2 regions of the Cupriavidus sp. 05L411 genome follow, and region 1 is predicted to be linked to the other one. Evidence: predicted binding sites of a transcription regulator. Region 1 holds the regulator's gene; the other holds the start of a gene.
The links. The regulator sigma-54, encoded in region 1, starts transcription at its own class of promoters, with help from an activator protein. The targets are predictions, from matches to a motif close to TGGCANGNAANCTGCTTT.
Positions count from the first base shown of each region.

Region 2: the regulator sigma-54 is predicted to act here: its motif matches at 6,194-6,211, upstream of AC1DQR_RS10925 (circularly permuted type 2 ATP-grasp protein).

Region 1 is NZ_JBFTOQ010000003.1:291,995-300,840, forward strand. It holds gene hprK (HPr(Ser) kinase/phosphatase) at 1-448, opposite strand, end outside; gene AC1DQR_RS05340 (PTS sugar transporter subunit IIA) at 484-939, opposite strand; gene hpf (ribosome hibernation-promoting factor, HPF/YfiA family) at 1,323-1,673, opposite strand; gene AC1DQR_RS05350 (RNA polymerase factor sigma-54) at 1,723-3,198, opposite strand; gene lptB (LPS export ABC transporter ATP-binding protein) at 3,333-4,118, opposite strand; gene lptA (lipopolysaccharide transport periplasmic protein LptA) at 4,143-4,787, opposite strand; gene lptC (LPS export ABC transporter periplasmic protein LptC) at 4,842-5,468, opposite strand; gene AC1DQR_RS05370 (KpsF/GutQ family sugar-phosphate isomerase) at 5,484-6,467, opposite strand; gene AC1DQR_RS05375 (monovalent cation:proton antiporter family protein) at 6,619-8,598, shown strand; gene AC1DQR_RS05380 (ribbon-helix-helix domain-containing protein) at 8,637-8,846, opposite strand, start outside.
Region 2 is NZ_JBFTOQ010000007.1:238,069-246,914, forward strand. It holds gene AC1DQR_RS10885 (hypothetical protein) at 1-24, opposite strand, end outside; gene AC1DQR_RS10890 (hypothetical protein) at 88-303, opposite strand; gene AC1DQR_RS10895 (hypothetical protein) at 514-1,191, opposite strand; gene AC1DQR_RS10900 (hypothetical protein) at 1,710-1,955, opposite strand; gene AC1DQR_RS10905 (ComEC/Rec2 family competence protein) at 2,118-2,402, shown strand; gene AC1DQR_RS10910 (MurR/RpiR family transcriptional regulator) at 2,314-3,252, opposite strand; gene edd (phosphogluconate dehydratase) at 3,578-5,464, shown strand; gene AC1DQR_RS10920 (gluconokinase) at 5,653-6,162, shown strand; gene AC1DQR_RS10925 (circularly permuted type 2 ATP-grasp protein) at 6,426-7,898, shown strand; gene AC1DQR_RS10930 (alpha-E domain-containing protein) at 7,994-8,846, shown strand, end outside.

The sequences.
Region 1 (8,846 bases):
GGAACACGCCGTGCATGGTCACGCGCGGCGCGGAAATGCGCGACAGATAGAGGCGCAGGTGGTCGATCACCGCGGCCGAAGACACCGGCGTGGTGAACAGCGGGGTGGACGAGCGCGTGCAGCGCAGTTCCAGGTCGGGCGGCGGCTCCATGCCGTCGGCGATCACCAGGAACGGCGGCTCCAGCAGGATCAGCTCGCCCATCTGGCGCTTGCGCATCTCGTCATCGAGGCGCTGGTAATACGTGATTTCGGGCTTGCCCAGCACCTGGATCCGGTTCGGGTGGATCAGGTTCAAGTGGCCGACGAGATCGGCCGCGGACGTGGCTTCACGCGCAAACTCGACATCGAAGGCCCGGTCCGCGCCCTCCAGTCCTGCTACCCAGGAGAGTTTGATATCGGCTGCGTTGTCGTCGAAGATCGACTGCGAGGTGACGCCAGTGAGTTCCATTCGGGTGCTTTCAGGGACGGGCTTTCAGTGCCGGATCAAGGGTGCCATTGCGTCAGCAACTGATGCACGTCGTTGGGGGTGGGCAGGGTAGCCAGTCCTTCGCGCATCTCGCGGTCAGACAGCAGCTGGGCGATCTCGGAGAGGATTTCCAGATGCTGCTGGGTGGCCTGTTCGGGCACCAGCAGGAAGATCAGCAGTGCGACCGGCTTGCCGTCGGGCGACTCGAAGGGGATCGGCTCGGCCAGGCGCATGAAGGCGGCCAGTGGCTGTTTCAGTCCCTTGATGCGGCCATGGGGGATCGCAACCCCCGCGCCAAGGCCGGTGGACCCGAGCGACTCGCGGGCGAACAGGTTGTCGGTCACGGTCGCGCGCGCTACGCCATGGTTGTTCTCGAAGAGGAGCCCGGCCTGTTCGAACACGCGCTTCTTGCTGGTGACGCTGACGTCGAGGTTGATGTTGCCGGGTGGCAGCAATTTAGCCAAACGATTCATGTGGAATGCGCAGGGTTTTCTAGTAAGCAGGCCCGGGGCCAGGAGGCGTCCCGCCGGGCGGAAAGAGGATAAGAACCAGGGCCCGAGGTTTCCACCGGGTGTCCCCCCATGCCGGTGTCAGGCGTCTGGCCATTATAGAGCAGGCCCGCTTCCGCTTTGTGCATTGCAATAGCCGATGCGCTCAAGCGGTGCTGCATGCACCGGAATGGCTAGGCCAGTCAACCATGTATTGCACAGCATACACTGCTACATATGCGTTGCGGAATCCCCTGCGTGGCCCGATCGGGCAGGCTGCAACGAAAAAGCCGCGCTCTGGGCGCGGCTTGATTCCGTTTTTCAAGGGACTGACACCGACGGCCCGGTATGTGGGCCGCCAGGCACGGTCATTGCTGCATCTGCGATGCGGCCATCTGATACTTGACCGCTTCACGGTCGTGGCTCTGCACGCGATCCTTGTGGCGAATCACCTGCCGGTCGAGCTTGTCGACCAGTGCGTCGATAGCGGCATACAGGTCTTCATGATGCGCTTCGACAAAGATGTCCTTGCCCTTGAGATGTAGATTGATTTCCGCGTACTGCCGCCGGTCCTTTTCTTTTGTATTGTCGACAGAGAGCAGCACACTTACGCCAATGACTTGATCGAAATGCCTGACGATACGCTCCAGTTTCGTTTCCACGTACTCACGCAGAGGGGGCGTGATGTCCAAGTGGTGTCCACTGATCTTGAAGTTCATAGCGTTTCTCCTTCTGAAAGAGCTGCATCAGGCAGGCGATGCAGCTCGGCTACAAAGTCTTACGGAGATTTACCGCGGGAATCTTGAGCGCTTCGCGGTATTTGGCAACGGTACGCCGTGCCACCACAAAGCCTTGCTCGCCGAGCAATTCGGCAATCCGGCTGTCGGACAAGGGGTTCCTAGCGTCTTCGGCTCCTATCAATTGCTTGATCAACGCACGGATTGCCGTTGATGAGGCCGCGCCGCCGGTTTCTGTGGATACGTGAGAGCCGAAAAAATACTTCAGCTCGAAAGTCCCCATCGGCGTTGCCATGTATTTATTGGTAGTCACCCGAGAGATGGTGGACTCGTGTAAACCCAGTGTATCGGCAATCTCCCGCAAAACCAAGGGGCGCATCGCAATTTCACCGTGGGTGAAGAAGTTCTTTTGACGTTCGACAATGGCTTGTGCGACGCGCAATATCGTATCGAACCTTTGCTGGATATTCTTGATCAACCAGCGTGCTTCCTGCAGTTTTTGCTGCAGCCCGGCCGCGCCAGCGTCGCCTTTTGCACCGCGCAAAATCTGCGCGTACATGTCGTTGATGCGTAGCCGCGGCATCACATCCGGGTTGAGGTGGGCGATCCATCCGCCGCTCAACTTTCGAACAAAAACATCGGGCACCACGAAGTCCGCTTCTGGCCGGCTGTAGGCGTGGCCTGGATAGGGCGCGAGCGAGCGGATCAGTTCATGTGCTGCCTTGAGTTCCGGCTCGTCCACTTGCAGCGCTTTTTTCAGGCGCGTGTAATCGCGCACCGCCAGCAGCTCCAGGTGATTGGTGACGATGCTCAGCGCCAGTTCGCGCTGCGGATGCTTGAGCCTGCGCAATTGCAGCGCCAGGCACTCGGCGGCGTTGCGCGCCCCGACGCCCGGCGGATCGAAGCTCTGCAGCAGCGTGAGCACAGCCTGGATCTCGTCGACCTCGAACTCGAGCTCCTCCGGCAGCTCGCTGCAGATTTCCTCGAGCGTGGTGCTCAGGTAGCCATCATCGTCCAGGGATTCGACCAGGAAGATGGCCAGCCCTTTGTCGCGCAGGGAAATCTTGAGCGGCGCCAGCTGCTCCATGAGGTGTTCACGCAGCGTGGGCTCGGCATCGCGCAGCTGCATCGGGGTTTTTTCGTCGTCTTCGCCTTGCGGGCGGCGTGCGAAGTCGTCCAGGCTCCAGTCGCTGCCGTAATCCTCATTGCTGTCAGAGTAGCTGTCGTCGGCTTCGGGGGCGCCATCGGGGCGGTTCTCGCTGGTGCCCTGGCCATCGGCTGGCGCCGGCGCGGGCGCGCTCTGCAGGTTCACCGAGCCGTCCGAAGATACGCGCAACGGGCTGTCCAGCCAGTCGTTCTCACGCTCGAGCAAGGGGTTCTCGGTCAGCGCCTGTTCCACTTCCTGCTGCAGTTCAAGCGTGGACAGTTGCAGCAGCCGGATCGACTGCTGGAGTTGCGGCGTAAGCGCGAGATGCTGCGAGAGGCGGAGCTGTAGCGACGGTTTCATGCGACCTATTTTATGCCCAACTTCCGTACTGGTGGAACGGAAATTGCTATCGCTGGTGTCGCTATGATCGTTTGAAGGATAAAAGGCGACACTGAAGCCGCCGGGGGGCGATGCGCGGCAGGCGCCGCGCGCCCTTACATACGGAAGTTCTCGCCCAGGTAGACCTTGCGCACCGACTCGTTGGCGATGATGTCTTCAGGCTGCCCGGACGCCAGCACCGCGCCTTCGCTGATGATGTAGGCGTGGTCGCAGATGCCCAGTGTCTCGCGCACGTTGTGGTCGGTGATCAGCACGCCGATATTGCGTGCCTTGAGGAAGCTGACGATGCGCTGGATTTCGCCCACCGCGATCGGGTCGACGCCGGCGAAGGGCTCGTCGAGCAGGATGAAGCGCGGCGCGGAGGCCAGCGCGCGGGCGATTTCCACGCGGCGGCGCTCGCCGCCGGACAGCGATAGCGCCGGGTTGTCGCGCAGGTGGGCAATCTGCAGGTCATCCAGCAGGGTGTCCAGCCGGCGCTCGATCTCGACCTTGCCCAGGGGTTTGCCATCGTTGAGCTGCAGCTCCAGCACTGCGCGGATGTTCTCCTGCACATTGAGCTTGCGGAACACGGAGGCTTCCTGCGGCAGGTAGGACAGGCCCATGCGCGCTCGCTCATGGATGGCCAGGCCGCTGATGTGCTTGTCGTCGAGCACGATATCGCCCTCGTCCAGCGCCACCAGCCCCACGATCATGTAGAACGACGTCGTCTTGCCCGCGCCGTTGGGGCCCAGCAAGCCAACCACCTCGCCGCTCTTCACGTCGAGCGACACGTCCTTGACCACGGTGCGCGAGCCGTAGCGCTTCTTCAGGTGGCGCACGACCAGCGTGCTGCCGTCCTTCAGGGTGGCGGGCTGGGACGGTGCGGTTTGGGTAGCGGTCATGAAGGTGAAGTCAGAATCCGTGGGTCAGGGGTTGACGGGGGCAGTTGCCGGCTTGAGCGGCAGAGGGCTGGCTGCGGCACCGCTGGCGGGCTGCTCCTGGCGCGGCGACAGCACGGCGCGCACGCGGCCCGACGGGCTGCCCGCGGTCGCGTTCTCGGCGCCACCGCTGGCCGTGTAGAACTCGTTGCGGCTGTCATAGGTGATCACCGCGCCGCGGATCTCGTCGACCAGCTTGGCGCCGGCCAGGCGGGCCATGCGGGCGCGCCCGATCAGCTTGGACAACTCCTGCTTGCCGTCATATTCGATGCGGTCGCCCCAGCCGTCGATGTACTCGTCGACGTTGTCGCGCTTCTGGCGGATATAGGCTTGCTTGCTGCCCTTGGAGGTCGCGACCGCGTACTGGTAGCCCTCGGGATCGGTACGGACTTCGGCTGCGTCGGATTTGAGCACCATGGTGCCCTTGGTCAGCACCACGTTGCCGGTCAGTACATAGACCTGCTTGACGTCATCGTAGCTGGCATTGTCGGCCTCCAGGACCAGCGGCTTTTCGCGGTCGGCCTTTTCGGCGCTGGCGGGCGCGGCCAGCGTGAGGCCAAGGACGGCGGCCAGCGTCAGCAAGGCGGCCGTGCTGCGGCGCAGACAGGACGAAGTCGTCGGGAATGGATTCATGTTGGCGTGATGGCGGTTGACGCGGGCGGCTGGTGCCCGCGGGCGGCTTCAGGGCTACTTTGCGGGACTCGCCGGCGGCGGCCCCGTGATGATGGTGCCGCGTACGTTACCCAGCAATTGTACTTCGCGAGTGACATTGTTGAAGACCAGGCCGTTGGCGGTCATCACCGATGGGCCGCGGGTCAGCTTGACAGCCTTGTCGGTCTTGACGATGTCATCGTTCACCAGCACCTGGAAGTACTCCGAGGCGGCCGTCATCTGCGGATCCTTGGCGGGGTCGGGACCCTGGGCGCGCACGATGAAGGCATTGCCGAACAGGTCGATGACCGAGCCTTCCGCGTTCATCGTGCCGCGATCGGAGTGGCCGGTGACGGGCGGACGGTCGATTTCATAGGAACGCATGGCCGGACGCGTCACATCGTAGGTCTGGTCGTCCTCGAAGTGGATCATCTTGTCGCCGGTGAAGCGCAGCTTGGTGTTGCCGTCCTCGGCAAGCTCGGTCGCGGAAAAACGGATCATGTAGTAATCCGGTTCATGCTTCTTGCCTACCGGCCCGGTGTCCGCTTCTTTCGGGGAGTTGACCTGCACCAGCCAGAAGGTGCTGCCCGCCACCAGCGCCATCAGTAGCAGGGGCAGGGCTCGCATGGCAAGCCGGCTCAGGGAGGACAGGATTTCCCGCATAGGCATGGGCTGGCCTCAGATGACCTTGGCGCGGGTCAGGTCGTGGATGTGGAGCGCGCCGACCAGGCGCCGCTCCGCGTCGACCACCAGCATCTGGTTGATGCGATTCGCCTCCATGACCTGCACGGCTTCCACGGCCAGCTGGTCCGGCCCGACGGTATGCGGTGTGCGGTGCATGACCTCGCTGATGGGTACGGTCTTCCAGTCGCGCGGGGTTTCGAGCAGGCGGCGCAGGTCGCCATCGGTGAAGACGCCGATCAGGCGGTCGTCCGGGTCCACCACCGCGGTCATTGCCATGCCTTTGCGGGTGATTTCCATCAGGGCCTGCGCCAGTGGTGTGCTCTCGCGCACCTTGGGCACCGCGTTGCCGCTGCGCATGACGTCGCGCACGTGGGTCAGCAGCTTGCGCCCGAGCGCGCCGCCCGGATGCGAGCGGGCAAAGTCTTCCTCGCCAAAGCCGCGGGCATCCAGCACCGCCACCGCGAGCGCGTCGCCCATCGCCAGTGCGGCGGTGGTGCTGGCGGTCGGGGCCAGGTTGAGCGGGCAGGCTTCTTTTTCCACGCCGGCATTGAGGTGCGCGTCGGCCAGCTTGGCCAGCGTGGACGCGGGGTTGCCGGTCACGGAGATGAGCTTGGCGCCGATGCGCTTGACGATCGGGACGATCGAAAGCAACTCGGCGGTCTCTCCGGAATTGGAAAAGGCGATCAGCACGTCGTCGCGCGTGACCATGCCCAGGTCGCCGTGGCTGGCTTCGGCCGGATGCACGAAAAACGCGGGCGTGCCGGTCGAGGCCAGCGTGGCCGCGACCTTGCGGCCGATGTGGCCCGACTTGCCGATGCCGGACACGACGACGCGCCCGCTGCAATTGAGCGTCAGTTGCACGGCCTGCGCAAATCCGTCGTCCAGGCGGCCTGCGAGGGCGGCGACGGCGTCGGCTTCGATCTGGAGGGTTTCGCGAGCGAGCCTAAGTGCTCGATCCGCATTGAAATTAGCTATCATGGCGACGAAGTATACCAACGAATGCGATGGCGCTTGGGCTGTTCCTGGGATCGGGCGGCCGGGGCGCCCATCGCGCTTGCCGTAATCCGCCGGCAGGGCCGCCCGCACCGGGCCGGCCCGGTGCCCGGCGCGGCGTACCCTGACCCTGTCGATGCACTCTCCGCTGGACCTTACCCTTGTCCTGCTGGCCGCCGCCGTGTTTGGCGTGGTCGCGTTTCGCATGTTGCAGTTGCCGCCGATGCTGGGGTACCTGGTCGTGGGCATCCTGATCGGGCCGCATGCGCTCGGCCTGGCCAGCGATACCGCGCAAACCAAATACCTGGCCGAGTTCGGCGTGGTCTTTTTGATGTTCTCGATCGGCCTGGAGTTCAGCCTGGGCAAGCTCAAGGCGATGAAACGGCAGGTGTTCGGCCTGGGTGGCTCGCAGGTGGTGCTGTCGCTCCTGGCCGTGATTCCGGCGAGCTGGGCGTTCAACTGGCTGTTTCCGCTGTCCTGGCAGGCCTCGGTGGCGCTGGGCGGCGCGCTGGCCATGTCATCTACCGCCATTGTGTCCAAGATGCTGTCGGAGCGGCTTGAGCTGGAGAGCGAGCACGGGCGCAACATCATCAGCATCCTGCTGTTCCAGGACCTGGCCGTGGTGCCGCTGCTGATCGTGATCCCGGCGCTCTCGCGCGATCCGGGCGACCTGATGATGGCGCTGGGCCTGGCCACGGTGAAGATCGTGGTGGCCCTGAGCCTGATCTTCTTCGTCGGCCAGCGTCTCATGAGCCGATGGTTCCACATCGTGGCGGCGCGCCGCTCGCAAGAGCTGTTCATGCTCAACCTGCTGCTGGTCACGCTGGGCATGGCCGCGCTGACCGAGCGGCTCGGCCTGTCGATGGCGCTGGGCGCCTTCATGGCCGGCATGCTGATCTCCGAGACGCCCTATCGCCATCAGGTGGAGGAGGATATCAAGCCCTTCCGCGACGTGCTGCTGGGGCTGTTCTTCGTCACCATCGGCATGCTGCTCAATATCCATGTGGTGCTCGATCACTTGTGGCTGGTGCTGGCGCTGCTGGTGGTGCCCATTGTCTTCAAGCTGGTGCTGATATCGGGCCTGGCCCGCTTGTTCGGTTCGCGCCAGGGGGTGGCGATCCGTACCGGCCTGGGCCTGGCGCAGGCCGGCGAGTTCGGCTTCGTGCTGCTTAACCAGATCGACGGCCTGAACCTGGTCGACCCGGTGCTGATCCAGGTCATCCTGGCCTCCATGTTGTTGTCGATGCTGGCGGCACCGTTCCTGATCCAGTACAGCGACGCCATCGTGCTGCGCTTTACCGCCAACGAATGGCTGATGCAGTCGCTCAACATGACGCGCATCGCGGTGCAGAGCCTGCAGACCGAGAAGCACGCCATCATCTGCGGGTTTGGCCGCAGCGGCCAGAACCTGGCGCACATGCTGGAGCGCGAGGGCATTACCTACGTGGCGCTGGACCTCGACCCGGACCGGGTGCGCGAAGCCGCCGGCGCGGGCGATACGGTGGTGTATGGCGATGCCGGCCGGCGCGAGGCGCTGATCGCGGCGGGCCTGCATCGCGCGGCAGCCTTGATCATCACTTACAACAACACGCCCTCGGCCCTCAAGGTGCTGCATCATGTGCAGGAACTGGAGCCGGCGCTGCCCGTGATCGTGCGCACCATGGACGACTCGGAGCTCGACATCCTGCAAAAGGCGGGCGCCACCGAGGTGGTGCCCGAAAGCATCGAGGGCAGCCTGATGCTGGCCTCGCATGCGCTGGTGCTGCTGGGCGTGCCGATGCGGCGCGTGGTGCGCGGGGTGCAGGAGGCGCGCGATGCGCGCTACAGCCTGCTGCGCGGCTACTTCCACGGCCGCGACGACGAGGAAGACATGGTGGAGCGAGAGTCCGTGCGGCTGCACTCTATTTCGCTCGGCCCAGAGGCCACGTCGGTGGGGCGGCGCCTGGGCGCGCTCGGGCTGGACCGTATCGGGGTGGAGGTGACGGCGGTGCGCCGGCGTGGCATCCGCGCGTTCGATCCGGAGCCCGATACCGTACTGGAGCCGGGCGATATTGTGGTATTGCGCGGCCAGCCAGAGGCGCTGGAAGCGGCCGAGGCGCGCATGCTGGCCGGCTGAGCCCGCGCTATGCGCTCAGTGGCGCCGCAAGTTCGGGTTCATGCCGCCACGCGGCTGCCGGCGTGTGCCTCTTCCGCCCACGATGGCGGCAGGCCCTCCAGCACGGAGCGCGCATCGAGCGAGCCAATCGGGATGCGCGGGTCGGCGGGAATGCGGCCTTCGCCTTGCAGCATCAGGTAGCGCAGGCAGCATACACGCAGGAAGGACGTAAAGTTTGCGGCCTCGCCCCGGTAGGCGACCAGTTCGTC
Region 2 (8,846 bases), on a different contig from region 1:
GTATTTTCCTTTTACTTTTTTCATGTTTTTAATTAAAATTAAATAGCTGAGGCGTTGGCAAGGTCGGCTATCGAGTTCTCTTGCATATCAGTTTCCCATAGTCCGAGCTTGGCGCGGCGCTGACGCCGCGCCCATCAGTTCGGCCGGATAGAGCTGCATGAAGCCGCGGGCCGGCTCCGGATCCCTGCAGGTCAGCCAATCGTGCCACTCCGCCTGTGGCGCGATGACGATCATTCGTTTTTCCTTGCCCGGGGCATGGAAGCGGTTCATCAGCGGGTGCTTGTCCGAGTTGATCGTCAGCATGGTTTCTCAATAGCGGTAACTGTTACCAGGAGCCGCCCAACCGAAGCACAATATAGGGCGATCGGCCTGCGAACCAGCATACGCACCCATCGCAAGCTGCCGTTGTCGCACAGTCCTGATCGGCACTTCACGACCCATTGCTGTCCTTCGACGCCGCTAGTTTCGGTGGTCTGCTTCAAGTCCGAACGACCATCGTCTAATACGCGAGTCCTAACGAGGTGCCACCACCACACGGAGTGTGCCAGGCGTCGGATGGTTCGGGCCATTGATATGCGTTGCAACCCTGCCAATGCCGCGCTCAATCGCATACGTCAGGGTCGTAAACGGTGTGTGCACCCAAGCTTGGCCATTTGCACGAAGTTGCTCTGCGTCCGCTTCCGCCGGCGACTGAGTCGAGGCTACGACCGTCAGCCCAGCTGGCTGGCCATCGACGTTCATTGCGGCAGGTTGGTTGTTCCTACCGTCGAAGATTGGGGAAGGTGGCGTGGCTTGCCAGCCCGCATCCTCCAAAAGGTGCCAAACTTGCTGTGCGACGTCGAAACATTCGGGGTCGTTTCGTAGATAGACAATCTGAACGTTGCCAGCGGTTTCGCCCCGGAGCGCCTCTAGAAATGCGGCACGATTGAACTGCCGCGGCCCGACCTGTGCACGGAGCTGCTCCAACTTGAGCACCGCAATTGCCGTCGCCTCATTTGACTTTGCCGCCAATGCGTTCGCTGCTGCAATGCGCTCATCCGATTCCCGCTGAGTGGCGGCGGCCACTTCTCTGCTAACGATTGCCCCGAGAAGCCCCGAGATTGCAGCCACGGCGCCACAAACTGCGGCGATCCAAATCAACCAAACAGATGCTGCATCCCAGAATTCCAGCGGCTTTCCCCATACCTGCATATGGCTAGTCTCTTCGCGTTTGACATTAGTTAGAGATCGCCTTCGTCAAGCTGAGCGACGAAGGGGGTGGCAACATCGACGGGTCCCTTCGGATCGTAGTTCCGCCGACGATGTCCAACTATCTCGCAGACCCGGGCCTCAATTCTCGCCTTCTCTTCACCATTGCTTGAGTCGTACCGGTCGATCGCTTCCGGATCTATGACGATGACGAAAGGAGCATTGCGTCGCGGCGCATCGTCAGCGAGAATCGTAGCATGGCAGCCAAGCTACTCAGGCAGCGTCTAGTGTTGCATCGACCCGTTGAATCCACGGCCGAGAGCGGACCTCCGCTGGCAATTGCAAATTGTCCGTGCTGCCCACATGGGCCTCTCTCGGCGGCCTTCGCGCGTGGCGCTGGCGTGGCGTACATCAGCTTTGACGGCGGGGCTGCATGAAGCTGCGTGCTCAGGATCTCGGTCGGCAGTCTTCCGTCGGCCCGCTGGATGCGAGACAGTAAGCACCGGACGGCTCGCTTTTCGTCACTCGCCGAGAGCGGGAACGCTCCCTTCCTGCGCCAGGACTCGGGGCGAACCCATTTCGCCGGTTTCCTCGTCCACCAGCACCTCATAGGCCGCGACGCCAACGAAACTCGAGGCCATGCCGCTTGCGATGCGGATAGCGCCGACTTCGCTGGATGCCTGGCGGATCTCGCCAGGCAGGAGCGCTTCGCCCTTGCCTTTACGGTAGGGCACGACTATGTACTTGATGGCGCGAGTATCAGGCATGGCGGCAACCCCGGGCGTTGGTGGGTGCTGCGGAATGCAGCACGTGAACTGTATGGATATACAGTATAGCCGCGACGTGCTAGTGCATCACAATTTTTCTTGGCGTCATTACGCCAAATTCACGCCAATATCGGTTAAATCTATTTGTAAACAAAGGGTTAGGTGATCTTTCTGCTGCCGCATCACGGCAGCAACACCTCATCGAGCGGGGCGTTCCTGGCCGTGGTGGCACCGGAGGTCGCGCTGTTCCAGGTGGGCTACCGCAATCGCCACCGGCATCCCCGGCCCGAGATCTGGGAGCGCTACGGTTCGCACGAGATCGCCCGCTATCGCAGCGACGAGACCGGCGCGGTCCAGCTTACGACGCGCGGCGAGTCTTACGCGCTGCAGGCCTACCGCCAGCACGCGCGGCGCTACTGGCGCGCGGCGCCGCCTGCGCCTCGCTGAGATGCGCGGGCTCGGCCTGCGCGATGCGGCGCTCGCGCAGGTGCGCCTTGGCCCGCTGCAGGCCGGCGGAGACGGTGTCGGCGCGCTCCAGGGCAACGCCCGCAGCCAGCACGTCGCCCAGCACCAGGTGGCAGATGCGGGAGGTCATCGGCGTGTAGACCTCGCTGTCTTCCTCGACGTCCGAGAACACGCAGACGTCCGCCAGCGCGGCCAGCGGCGAGCCGCTGTGGGTCAGCGCCAGCACGCTGGCACCGCTGGCGCGGGCGAGCGTGGCGGCGGCCAGCATGTCCCACGTGCGCCCGCTGTTGGAGACCAGCACGGCCACATCGCCGGGTCCGAGCAGCGCCGCCGACATGCTGAAGACGTGCGAGTCCGAGTAGGCAACGGTGGGCATGCCGAGGCGGAAGAACTTGTGCTGGATATCCAGGGCGACGATGCCCGAGTTGCCGCAGCCATAGAACTCGATGCGCCTGGCCGCGGCGAGCAGCTGGATGCCATGTTCGATCTGGTCAGCCGACAGTGCGTTGCGCACGGTCATCAGGGTGGCGATGGTGCGGTCGAACACCTTGCCGGCGATATCGGCGGGGCGGTCCTCGGCTTTGACGTCCTGGTGCACGAAGGGCGTGCCGCCGCCCACGTTCTGGGCGAACTGGAGCTTGAACTCGCGAAAGCCGTCGTAGCCCAGCGCCGCGCAAAAGCGCGCAATAGTGGGCTGGGACACGCCCGCGCGCTCGGCCAGCTCGGGCATCGACAAGCGGATCACGCTGGCGCCGTGGCGGGCGACATAGTCGGCAAGGCGGCGTTCGGAAGGGCGAAGCGTGTCGTAGACGGCAAGAATTCGGTCGCGCATGGTAGGGCAGGGGTGGCTGTCTGTGCCGGGGAATTGTTCTGGCTCTGGCCCCGGAATCCGTGGCTCGACGGATCGAGCGGCATGTAGATATTCTACATAATCCGAGGCGAGATCATCGCGGCTTCAGCGTGGCGGCTGGGTAGGGATTTCACCTATGTGCGCTGAATATGCCATGAATAAAGCGCTTTGTGATGCGTGCGCATGGTGTTTTCAAATTGGCTTTCGATATAATGTAGAAAATCTACAAACAATGGCGCCAGCCGGCGCCCGCTAGTCCCCCAGTCCTCCCGGATACGATCAGGCATCACGACCAGGAACTCCCCCAATGTCAAAAGCCCTCCACGCCGAAGTCCACGCCGTCACCGAGCGCGTGATCGCGCGCAGCCAGCGCAGCCGCGCCGCCTATCTCGCGCGTTGCGAACGCGCCCAGCAGGAGCTGGGCCCCTTGCGCGGGCTGTCCTGCGCCAACCTTGCCCACGGCCTGGCCGCGCTGCCCACGCACGACAAGCTCAAGCTGCGGGTCGAGCATGCCGCCAACCTCGGCATCGTTACCGCGTACAACGACATGCTGTCGGCCCACCAGCCGTACGAACGTTATCCCGGCGTGATCCGGGAGGCGGCGCGTGCCGTTGGCGCAGTGGCGCAGGTGGCGGGCGGTGTGCCGGCGATGTGCGATGGCATCACGCAGGGCAATGCCGGCATGGAACTGTCGCTGTTTTCGCGCGATGCCATTGCGATGGCCACGGCGGTCTCGCTGTCGCACAACACCTTCGATGCCGCGGTCATGCTGGGCGTGTGCGACAAGATCGTGCCGGGCCTGCTGATGGGCGCGCTGCAGTTTGGCCACCTGCCGGTGGTGTTCGTGCCGGCGGGGCCGATGTCGACGGGCTTGTCCAACAAGGAAAAGGCGCGCGTGCGCCAGCTATACGCAACCGGCCAGGTCGGCCGCGAAGCCTTGCTGGAGGCCGAGTGCGAGGCCTATCACGGCGCTGGCACGTGCACCTTCTACGGCACCGCCAACAGCAACCAGTTCCTGATGGAAATCATGGGCCTGCATATGCCGGGCGCGGCCTTCGTGCATCCGGACAGCGGCCTGCGTGACGCGCTCACCGCCGCCGCGGCCCAACGCGCGCTGGCCCTGACGGCGCGGGGCGGCGACTACCTGCCGCTGGCGCGCATCGTGGACGAGCGCGCGGTGATCAATGCCGTGGTCGGCCTGCTGGCCACGGGTGGCTCGACCAACCACACCATTCACCTGGTGGCGATGGCGCGCGCGGCGGGCATCCTGATCGACTGGGATGATTTCGACCGTCTTTCGCGCATCACGCCGCTGCTGGCACGGGTCTACCCCAACGGCTCGGCCGACGTGAATCACTTCCACGCCGCGGGCGGCGTGGCCTACGTGATTCGCCAGCTGCTCAGCGCCGGGTTGCTGCACGAGGACGTGGAAACCGTGGCCGGACGTGGCCTGGCCCGTTACACGCAAGAGCCCGTGATGATCGACGGCGTGCTGCAGTGGCGCGACGGTGCCGCAGTCAGCGGTGATGCCACGGTGCTGGCCACCGCGGCTGAGCCGTTCTCCGCAGAAGGCGGCTTGCGCCTGCTGCAAGGCAATCTTGGTCGCGGCATGATCAAGGTGTCGGCGGTGGCGGACGAGCATCGGGTGATCGAAGCACCGGCACGCGTCTTCGACTCGCAAGAGCAATTGCAAGCCGCGTTCGAAGCCGGCGAGTTCACGGGCGACATGATCGCGGTCGTGCGTTTCCAGGGACCCAACGCCAACGGCATGCCAGAACTGCACCGTCTCACCCCGGTGCTGGGCTCGCTGCAGGACGCCGGCCACAAGGTTGCGCTGGTGACCGATGGCCGCATGTCCGGCGCTTCTGGCAAGGTGCCGGCGGTCATTCATGTGGGGCCTGAGGCACTTGCCGGCGGCCCGCTGGCGCGCGTGCGTGACGGCGACCGGATCCGCGTGGACGCCGTGGCCGGCACGCTGGAATGGCTCGGCGCCGCTAATGGCGACGGCGACCTGGCGACGCGCGCTTCTGCCGTACTGCCGGACGACGCCTTCACGAACTTCAGCGTCGGCCGGGGCCTGTTCGGGCTGTTCCGCCGCAACGCGCGGATCGCGGAGGAGGGCGGCAGCGCGCTGGACCTCTCCGAGGCCGACGCGCCCGGCGCTGTCCAAACGGGCGCGGCCGTCGCACAATAGGCAGCGCCCCTTAAATTTGTGTCATTTGTGTCCCCGGCAGCCGATGGCTGGCGGAGACGACCCCGAGCCGGCCCATGCGGGTCCTATCATGGCTTCATGGCTGAGCGCTTGCGGAGCCGACCGGCGGCCGGCGCGGGGACTACCGACAAGGATGGGAAAACCATCCGAACATGATCATTGGAGCAGACATGATCTACATCCTGATGGGCGTTTCCGGCAGCGGAAAGACCACGGTCGGCCAGTTGCTGGCCAAGACCTTGCAATGCGGCTTCCACGATGCCGACGAATTCCACAGCGCCGCCAACAAGGCGAAGATGCACAACGGCATCGCGCTGACCGACGACGACCGCTGGCCCTGGCTGGCCGCGATGCGCGCGGCGATCGATGCGGCCCGCGCCGAGGGGCGCACCCACGTCTTTACCTGTTCCGCGCTGCGGCAAATCTACCGCGACCGCCTGACGCCCGCCGATGGCGGCGTGACCTTTGTCTACATGAAGGGCGATGCTGCGGTCATTGGCGGCCGCCTGGCCGAGCGCAGCGACCACTTCTTCAATCCCGCCCTGTTGCAGAGCCAGTTCGAGACCCTGGAAGAGCCGAGTGACGCCCTGGTGCTCGATATCCGCCAGACGCCGGAGGCGCTGGTGCAGCGCATCCTGGCCGGAGTGCAGGCACAAAAAAGCGCGGCGATCGCCCGCTGAACCGATGCCAAGGCTGGCCCGAAGCGAAGGCTGGCAGACATCTTGCTTATCCATGTTTGATGGCGCGAATGCCTGCCGCTTGCGGCTTTCGTGGTCATAGGTATCCTATAGGGACAGCACTTCGAAGCATGACGAGACGGTCCGCGGCCAAGCCGCCGGGCCTCGGGTGGTGATCTCAAGGTGCTGTGCCGGGAACAACAAGCCAATCAAAACGGGATAGCCGGCAGTTTGGGCGGCACCCAAATCATGGGGGAACGGCCATCATGGCGGCGCGGTTTTTCGACGAGATGCTCGATTGGCAAGATGGCGTGGCAGCAGCAATCCACGCGGGCGAGTCCCTGCCGGCAGGTGCCGTGCGGGGGCATTACAAGCAGTTCGCGGATTGGTTGGCGCGCCAGTCCGAAGGCACCATGGGCAACAAGCGCGCCGAGGCTGACCTGATCTTCCGGCGCGTGGGCATCACGTTCGCCGTTTACGGCGAAAAAGACGAGTCGAACAGCGGTACCGAGCGGACCATCCCGTTCGACGTCATTCCCCGCATCTTCCCCGCCAGCGAGTGGGCAACGCTCGAGCGCGGCCTGCGCCAGCGGGTGTCGGCGCTGAACCGCTTTATCCATGATATCTATCACGGGCAGGACATCATCCGCGCCGGTGTGATCCCGCCAGACCAGATCTACAACAACGCGCAGTACCGCCCCGAGATGCTCGGCATCGACGTGCCTCGTGATATCTACGCCCACGTGGCGGGCATCGACGTAGTACGCGCTGGCGAGGGCGAGTTCTACGTGCTGGAAGACAACTTGCGCGTGCCCTCCGGCGTGTCGTACATGCTGGAGAACCGCAAGATGATGATGCGGCTGTTCCCGGACCTGTTCGCGCGTAATCGCGTGGCGCCGGTGGCGCACTATCCCGACCTGCTGCTCGACATGCTGCGTGGCGTCTCGCCGCAGAACATCGCCGATCCCACGGTGGTGGTGCTCACGCCCGGCATGTACAACTCCGCCTACTTCGAGCATGCCTTCCTGGCGCAGCAAATGGGCGTGGAACTGGTCGAGGGCAGCGACCTGTTCGTGCAGGACGAGCACCTCTACATGCGTACCACCCAGGGGCCGCAGCGCATCGACGTGATCTACCGCCGGGTCGACGATGACTTCCTCGACCCGCTGGTGTTCCGCTCGGACTCCACACTGGGCGCGGCGGGCCTGCTCTCGGTCTACCGCGCGGGCAATGTCACCATCTGCAACGCCATTGGCACGGGCGTGGCCGACGACAAGTCGATCTATCCCTACGTGCCCGACATGATCCGCTTCTACCTTGGTGAGGAAGCGATCCTCAACAATGTGCCGACGTACATGTGCCGCCGCCCGGACGACCTGCAGTACGTGCTGGACCACATGAGCGAACTGGTGGTCAAGGAAACCCACGGGGCTGGCGGCTACGGCATGCTGGTGGGGCCTGCCGCCACGCGCGCGGAAATCGACACGTTCCGCGAGGTCGTGCGCGCGCGTCCCGAGCAGTACATCGCGCAGCCCACGCTGGCACTGTCCACCTGCCCGACGTATGTCGAGTCGGGGATCGCGCCGCGCCACATCGATCTGCGTCCGTTCGTGCTGTCCGGCAAGGATGTGCGCATGGTGCCGGGCGGGCTGACCCGCGTGGCGCTGCGCGAAGGCTCGCTGGTGGTCAACTCCTCGCAGGGCGGGGGCACCAAGGACACCTGGGTGCTGGAGCGCTGACGCGCGGCGCACGCAAGGATAGTTTGTGATTCCCGCGCTGGCCGACGCTTTGCCGGCGGCGCGCGGGCGAACAGCGCTGTACGAGGGGACTGACCATGCTTAGCCGCACCGCCGACCATCTGTTCTGGATGGCGCGCTATACCGAACGCGCGGAGAACACCGCGCGCATGCTGGACGTGAACTACCAGACTTCGCTGCTGCCGCAGTCCGCGGAAGTGGCGGAGCAAGGCTGGTGGGCCATGCTCGATATCTCCGAGCTGACCACGGTGTTCGACGAGAAGTACGGCCTGCTCACGCGCGACGACGTGATCGACTTCATGGTGCGCGACATGACCAATGTCTCGTCCATCATGAGCTGCCTGCGCGCGGCCCGCGAGAACGCCCGCGCGGTGCGCGGCTCGCTGACCACCGAGGTCTGGGAGACCATCAACACCACCTGGCTCGACGTGCAGCGCATGATTGCCGACGGCGTGCTGCGCGAGGATCCTTCGCAGTTCTTCGAGTGGGTGAAGTTCCGCTCCCACTTGGCCCGAGGCGTGCAGTTTGGCACCATGCTCAAGGACGATGCCTTCCACTTCATGCGGCTGGGCACGTTCCTGGAACGCGCCGACAATACCGCGCGGATTCTGGACGTGAAGTTCCAGGCGAGCACGGCCGACGATAGCGATCCCAATCGCGACGCCAACGATTTCTATCACTGGGCGGCTGTCTTGCGCTCGGTGTCGGGCTTCGAGGTGTACCGCAAGGTGTATCGCACCGTGATCACGCCCGAGCGCGTGGCCGAACTGCTGGTGCTGCGCCCCGACATGCCGCGCTCGCTGGTGTCCAGCATGGACGAGGTGGTGTCGATCCTGGCGCTGGTGGGCAACCACCTTTCTTCGGAGACCGAGCGCCAGGCTGGTAAACTCCACGCCGATTTGAAATATGCGCGCATCGACGACATCTTCG